2 regions of the Streptomyces sp. NPDC048257 genome follow, and region 1 is predicted to be linked to the other one. Evidence: predicted binding sites of a transcription regulator. Region 1 holds the regulator's gene; the other holds the start of a gene.

Region 1 (3,713 bases):
GCAGATCGTCCCCGCGCCGCTGGAAGGTCGGGTGCGCCAGCTCGTGGATCTCCACGTACAGGTCACCGGCGGGGCCGCCGCCGGGGCCGACCTCGCCCTCGCCCGCGAGCTGGATCCGGGTGCCGTTCTCGACACCGGCCGGGATCTTGACCGTGAGGCTGCGACGGGAGCGGACCCGGCCGTCGCCCGCGCACTCGTGGCACGGGGTCGGGACCACGGTGCCGAATCCCTGACACTGCGGGCAGGGGCGCGAGGTCATGACCTGGCCCAGGAAGGACCGGGTGACCTGCGAGACCTCACCGCGGCCGCGGCACATGTCACATGTCTGCGCCGAGGTACCGGGAGCAGCGCCCTCGCCGGAGCAGGTGTTGCAGACCACGGCCGTGTCGACCTGGATGTCCTTGGTCGTCCCGAAGGCCGCCTCGTCCAGCTCCAGGTCCAGGCGGATCATGGCGTCCTGGCCGCGCCTGGTCCGCGAGCGCGGGCCGCGCTGCGAGGCCTGGCCGAAGAAGGCGTCCATGATGTCGGAGAAGTTGCCGAAGCCACCCGCCCCGAATCCGCCCGCTCCGCCGCCGCCGCCCGAGGAGGACAGCGGGTCGCCGCCGAGGTCGTAGACCTGCTTCTTCTGCGGGTCCGAGAGGACCTCGTAGGCGGCGTTGATCTCCTTGAAACGCTCTTGCGTCTTGGGATCGGGGTTCACATCCGGGTGCAGCTCGCGCGCAAGCCGCCGGAATGCCTTCTTGATCTCGTCCTGCGATGCGTCGCGGCGCACGCCGAGAACGGCGTAGTAGTCCGTGGCCACTTACGACTCCGCCAGGATCTGTCCGACGTAACGTGCCACTGCGCGTACCGCTCCCATCGTTCCGGGGTAGTCCATGCGGGTCGGTCCGACCACGCCGAGTTTGGCGACTGCTTCGCCGCCCGAACCGTAACCGACCGAGACGACCGACGTGGAGTTCAGTCCCTCGTAGGCGTTCTCATGCCCGATCCGTACGGCCATTCCCGACTCGTTGGCCTCGCCCAGCAGCTTGAGGAGCACGACCTGCTCCTCCAGCGCCTCGAGCACCGGCCTGATCGTCAGGGGAAAATCATGTCCGAAGCGCGTGAGATTGGCGGTACCGCCGATCATCAGCCGCTCCTCGGCCTCCTCGACCAGCGTCTCGAGGAGGGTCGCGAGCACGGTGGAGACCGTGCCGCGGTCCTCCGCCTCGAAGGATTCCGGGAGGTCCTGCACCAGCGGGGGCACATCGGTGAAGCGCCGCCCGACGACCCGGCTGTTGAGCCGGGCCCGCAGGTCCGCGAGCGAGGTCTCCCCGAAGGGGCCCGGGCAGTCGATGAGCCGCTGCTCGACGCGTCCGGTGTCCGTGATCAGTACGAGCATCAGGCGCGCGGGAGCGAGCGAGAGCAGCTCCACGTGCCGGACGGTCGACCGGGTCAGGCTCGGGTACTGGACGACGGCGACCTGCCGGGTGAGCTGCGCGAGCAGCCGCACCGTACGGCCGACCACGTCGTCGAGGTCGACGGCGCCGTCGAGGAAGTTCTGGATGGCCCGGCGCTCGGGCGACGACAGCGGTTTGACCCCCGCCAGCTTGTCGACGAAGAGCCGGTAGCCCTTGTCGGTGGGGATCCGGCCGGCGCTGGTGTGGGGCTGGGCGATGTAGCCCTCGTCCTCCAGCACGGCCATGTCGTTGCGCACGGTGGCGGGCGAGACGCCGAGCCGGTGCCGCTCGGTGAGCGCCTTGGAGCCGACCGGCTCCTCCGTCCCGACGTAGTCCTGGACGATGGCGCGCAGCACTTCGAGTCTGCGTTCGCTGAGCATCGCGCGCACACCTCCAGCTGTGGTCCGTTGCCGTGTTCTGACGTGTTCGTTGGCACTCTGATCGTTCGAGTGCCAGAGAACCCCCGCTCAGTGTACGGCCGGGCGGTAAGCCCCTGGCAAGGGAGGCCCGCCAGGGTAGCGTCGCCGTATGGACGTGCGCTGGGAAGAGTGCGGCTGGGAACGGCTGACCGGACGGGCCGGCCGGCGGCGGCTGCCGGTGTGGGACTGCACCGTGGGGCTGGTGGTGGGCGAGGATTCGGTCCTCCTGATCGACCCCGGGTCGTGTCTGCGCGAGGGCGCGCAGGTACGGGCCGAGGCGGAGCGGCTGACGGGCCGGCGCGTGACCCATATCGCATTCACACACGGTCATTTCGATCACGTGCTGGGCGGGGCCGCCTTCGCCGGGGCCGAGGTGTTCGGTGCGGTCGGGCTGGCCTCGCTGCTGTCGGCGGAACGCGAGGACCTGCGCGGGGACGCGGTCCGGCACGGGCTCGCGGAGGCGGAAGCGGCGGAGGCGGTGGACCTGCTGGTGCTGCCCCGGCACGAGGTGTCGGGCGAGTGGACGCTGGAACTGGGCGGCGTACAGGTGCTGCTGGCCAATGTGGGGCCCGGGCACACCGGGCACGACCTGGCCGTCTTCGTGCCGGGCGAGCGCGAGGTGGTCTTCTGCGGGGACCTGGTCGAGGAGTCGGGCGAGCCCTTGGCGGGCCCGGACGCCACCCCCGGGCAGTGGCCCGCAGCCCTGGACCGGCTGCTGTCGCTGGGCGGGGACGACGCGCTGTACGTGCCGGGTCACGGAGAGGTGGTCGGGGCGGAGTTCGTCCGTGCGCAACGCGCCACACTGGCGGCCCGTTTCGGCGTGTCGGGGGCGTGACGCGCGCGGCTCTCCTACTGTCGGCCGGATGCGCGAGTACTCCCCCGACCTGACCCCGCAGTGGAAGCGACCCAAGGCCGTGCCGGAGGTGGCGGCGGACCCCGACCTCGTGGTCGAGGTGGCCGGTACGGACTTCTGCGGCGCGGTGGTGGCCTGCGAGGCGGGCACGGTGACCCTGGAGGACCGCTTCGGCAAGCGGCGGGTGTTCCCGATGGAGCCGCGGGGGTTCCTGCTGGACGGCGAGGTGGTCACCCTGGTCCGGCCCGCACGCAGGCCCTCCGGGCCGCTCCTGACGGCCTCGGGCTCGCTGGCCGTCCCCGGGGCGCGGGCGCGGGTGGCGCGGGCGGGCCGGATCTACGTCGAGGGCCGGCACGACGCGGAGCTGGTGGAGCGGGTCTGGGGTGACGACCTGCGGATCGAGGGCGTCGTGGTCGAGTACCTGGAGGGCATCGACGACCTCCCGGCCGTCGTGGCGGACTTCGCCCCGGCCCCGGACGCCCGCCTGGGGGTCCTGGTGGACCACCTGGTGCCGGGCTCGAAGGAATCCCGCATCGCGGCGTCCGTGACCTCGCCGGACGTCCTGATCGTGGGCCACCCGTACGTGGACGTCTGGCAGGCGGTGAAACCGTCCGCGCTGGGCATCCCCGCCTGGCCGGTGGTCCCGCCCGGCCAGGACTGGAAGACGGGCATCTGCCGGGCCCTGGGCTGGCCTGAGAACACCGGCGCCGCCTGGCAGCACATCCTGTCCCGCGTGACCTCCTACCGCGACCTGGAACCCACCCTCCTGGGCGCGGTGGAACACCTCATCGACCACGTGACGACATGACCAGCACCCACCCAGGCAGCCCCGCCGGCGCCTGAGGCGCTCTCTCAGCCCCGCCGGCGCCTGAGGCGCTCTCTCAGCCCCGCCGGCGTTTGAGGCGCGGGGGTCCGGGGGCAGCGCCCCCGGCAACGGCGCCGCAGGGCTAGTCCACCAGGTCCCGCACCACCGCGTCGGCCAGCAACCGCCCCCGCAGGGTC
Region 2 (3,713 bases), on a different contig from region 1:
GTCCTGGAGCATCGCCTTGCGACGGTCGCCGAAGCCGGGGGCCTTGACGGCGACCGCGTTGAAGGTGCCGCGGATCTTGTTGACGACGAGGGTGGAGAGCGCCTCGCCCTCGACGTCCTCGGCGATGATCAGCAGGGGCTTGGAGGCGCCGGCCTGGATGACCTTCTCCAGCAGCGGCAGGAGGTCCTGGATCGAGGAGATCTTGCCCTGGTTGATCAGGATGTACGGGTCGTCGAGGACGGCCTCCATACGCTCCTGGTCGGAGACCATGTACGGGGAGAGGTAGCCCTTGTCGAAGGCCATGCCCTCGGTGAACTCCAGCTCCAGGCCGAAGGTGTTGGACTCCTCGACGGTGATGACACCGTCCTTGCCGACCTTGTCCATCGCCTCGGCGATGAGCTCGCCGACCTGCTGGTCCTGCGCGGAGAGCGCGGCCACGGCGGCGATGTCGGACTTGTCCTCGATCGGGCGGGCGGTCGCGAGGAGCTCCTCGGACACGGCCTTGACCGCGGCGTCGATGCCCTTCTTCAGGGCGGCCGGGGAAGCACCCGCGGCGACGTTGCGCAGACCCTCGCGGACCAGCGCCTGGGCCAGCACGGTGGCGGTGGTGGTGCCGTCACCCGCGATGTCGTTGGTCTTGGTCGCCACCTCCTTCACGAGCTGCGCGCCCAGGTTCTCGTACGGGTCGTCCAGTTCGACCTCGCGGGCGATGGTGACACCGTCGTTGGTGATGGTGGGGGCGCCGAACTTCTTGTCGATGACGACGTTGCGGCCCTTGGGGCCGATCGTCACCTTGACCGTGTCGGCAAGCTTGTTGACGCCGCGCTCGAGGGCGCGACGGGCGTCCTCGTCGAACTTCAGGATCTTCGCCATGGGAGCGGTTCAGCCCTCTCGAAAACTCGGGTTTAACGAGCTGCGCCCCTCGCCGCCCGGCAATCAGCGGGGTGACCAGGGGCGCAGCTCAAAGCAGTACTGATGAAGAGAATTACTTCTCGACGATCGCGAGCACGTCGCGAGCCGAGAGGACGAGGTACTCCTCGCCGCTGTACTTCACTTCGGTGCCGCCGTACTTGCTGTAGAGCACGATGTCGCCGACGGTGACGTCCAGCGGGAGACGCTGGCCGTCCTCGAAGCGGCCCGGGCCCACCGCAAGGACGACGCCCTCCTGGGGCTTCTCCTTCGCGGTGTCCGGGATGACCAGGCCGGAGGCCGTGGTCTGCTCGGCGTCCAGCGGCTGGACCACAATGCGGTCCTCAAGCGGCTTGATGGCAACCTTGGAGCTGGTGGTCGTCACGATCCGACCTCCCCCTTCGGAGATCCGGGGTTAACTGTCTGAGGTGGCGACCAGGTCGATCCGTCGTCGCGGGTGCCGGATCTGCCTGTCGCTGTGTTGGCACTCACCAGGGGTGAGTGCCAGGTGCGAGACTATTCCGGCGATTAGCACTCGGTCAAGCGGAGTGCCAATTCCCGCCTCCCGGGCGTTGCGCGGACCGGAACCGGAACGCCTCCCACCGGGGCCCCCGAAGGCCCGGGATCACTACTCTCCACTGCATGACCAGGAGAAACGCGGAGCTGCGCCGGCGCGACATCATCTCGATCACCGTGGGCCTGACGATCGGGATCTGCGCGTTCTCGTTGGCCGGGCCGCGACTGATGACCAAGCTGACGGGGGTCGAGGGCGACTTCCGCGCGGAGCAGTGCCGGTGGCAGAAGGACTACGACGGGGTCCGGCAGCGGGCGTGCGTCGGCTCCTTCACCGCTGCCGACGGATCGTTCACCATCCGCCGGATCGCGGCCGAGGACCTGTTCGAAACCGATCCGACCGGGCCGGTGGCCTCCCGGGTCAGCGGACCGTCGGCCGACGAGGCCGTGCGGCCGGGACTCAGGTCGCTGGCGCCCCTGCTGGGCATCGGGCTGATCGGCTTCGCGTTCCCCCTGTGGGCCCTGACGGCCGGCGCCCTCGACCTGTTCGCCCGCCTGCGACGCCGCCGGGGCGGGGCCCGGGGGACCGATACCGCGGCGGCCGCACGCTGAAAAACCGCACGCACGCCCGTTCGACCTCACTACTGTCCCCGGTATGACCAGGACGAACTCCAGCGTGCGATGGCTCCACGCCGTCCCGATCGCCGTCGGCATCACCGTCGGGATCTTCATGTGCCACGTGGCCGTACCGAGGCTGATCACCCAACTGACGGGGGTGGACGGCACGTTCCGCGCCGAGCGCTGCACGTGGGGGGACCCCGATTCCGACGGGGACCGGAAGATGACGTGCGCGGGGGACTTCACCGCCTCCGACGGATCGTTCACCCTCACCGGGATAAAGATCGACGGCGTGTTCGACGACCGGCCGGAGGCACCGGTCACCGCCCGCGTCAGCGGGCCGTCGGCCGACCATGCCGTGCAGATGGACTTCGCCACCTCGCTGGCGCCCATAGGCCTGGGGCTGACCGCCTTCGCCTTCCCGGCCTGGGCGCTGACCGCGGCCACCCGCGACGCCCTGGACCGCCGTGCGCGGCGCCGTAACCGCCCCCCGGAGACCGGCGACAGAACCGGTCCGGGGGAAGCCGCACTTCACGGCACTTCCCCGCCGAAGGCTTCGGAAGGAACCATGGGCAGGACATCATCGTCGTAGATGATATGAAGATAAAGCGCCTCATTGCCGAGCAGATCGGACCCAAGGCCTCCACGGCCGACTCCGCGTCGGGCGCCCCCTCCTCACCTCCGTCCTCGCCCCCGCCCTCACCCGAGGCGGCACCCCCGCCACCCTCTCCGTCCGCGTCGCGGGACGGTGGCGGCATTCCGTGCGTGGCCTGAAACCCCTGACGTCGGCGGGTGCCCGCCGCCGCACCGAGGCGCTGCTCCTGGTCTTCGTCATCGCCATCGCCGTCTTCGGCCACGCGGCCGCGGGCCTCGCCATGAACGACGAGCTGCCGCCCAACCTCGCCGGATTCACCATCAGCCTGACCCTGCTGTCCCTGGTGGGACACCTGGGCGTGCGCCGTTTCGCGGCCTACGCGGACCCGCTGGTCTTCCCGCTCGCCATGCTGCTGACCGGTCTCGGCCTGGTGCTGCTGCACCGGCTCGACCAGGGCTACATCGAGCGCTACAACTCGGACGCGAACGCCCCCGGCCAGCTGATGTGGACGGTGGTCGGGGTCGCCGCCTGCCTCCTGGTGCTGGCCCTGTTGCGCGACCACCGGCTGCTGCAGCGGTTCATCTACATCACGATGGCCGTCGCGCTGGTGCTGCTGATCGCGCCCGCCTTCTTCGGTGCGGACACCTATGGCGCGAAGCGCTGGATCAAACTCTTCGGCTTCTCGCTGCAGCCCGGCGAGTTCGTGAAGATCATGATCGCGATCTTCTTCGCCGGGTACCTGGTCGTCCACCGGGACTCGCTGGCCCTGACGGGCCGCAGGTTCCTGGGCATGCGGCTGCCCCCGATGCGCCAGCTCGGCCCGATCGTCACCGTGTGGATCGTCTCGATGCTGGTCCTGGTCTTCGAGCGCGACCTCGGCACCTCGCTGATCTTCTTCGGGGTGTTCGTGGTGATGCTGTACGTCGCCACCGAGCGCACCAGCTGGATCGTCTGCGGCCTGGTCATGGCCTCGGCGGGCGCCTTCGTGGTCGGCTCGACGGAGCCGCACGTCAAGGCGCGCGTGGCCGCGTGGCTCAACCCGCTGTCGTACTACTGGGAGAACCGGCCGCCGGGAGTC

The links. The regulator HrcA, encoded in region 1, represses chaperone genes, less so after heat shock. The targets are predictions, from matches to a motif close to TTNGCACTCNGNNNNNCNGAGTGCNAA.
Region 2: a site for HrcA is predicted at 1,438-1,464, ahead of groES (co-chaperone GroES). Genes of this name have one in related genera too.

Annotation. Positions count from the first base shown of each region.
Region 1 is NZ_JBICZI010000032.1:8,900-12,612, forward strand. Features, by position in the region: gene dnaJ (molecular chaperone DnaJ) at 1-802, opposite strand, end outside; gene hrcA (heat-inducible transcriptional repressor HrcA) at 803-1,819, opposite strand; gene ACGFZK_RS34465 (MBL fold metallo-hydrolase) at 1,968-2,693, shown strand; gene ACGFZK_RS34470 (DUF3097 domain-containing protein) at 2,722-3,519, shown strand; gene hemW (radical SAM family heme chaperone HemW) at 3,659-3,713, opposite strand, start outside.
Region 2 is NZ_JBICZI010000009.1:9,934-13,646, reverse strand. Features, by position in the region: gene groL (chaperonin GroEL) at 1-873, opposite strand, end outside; gene groES (co-chaperone GroES) at 986-1,294, opposite strand; gene ACGFZK_RS19400 (hypothetical protein) at 1,552-2,034, shown strand; gene ACGFZK_RS19395 (hypothetical protein) at 2,078-2,632, shown strand; gene ACGFZK_RS19390 (FtsW/RodA/SpoVE family cell cycle protein) at 2,802-3,713, shown strand, end outside.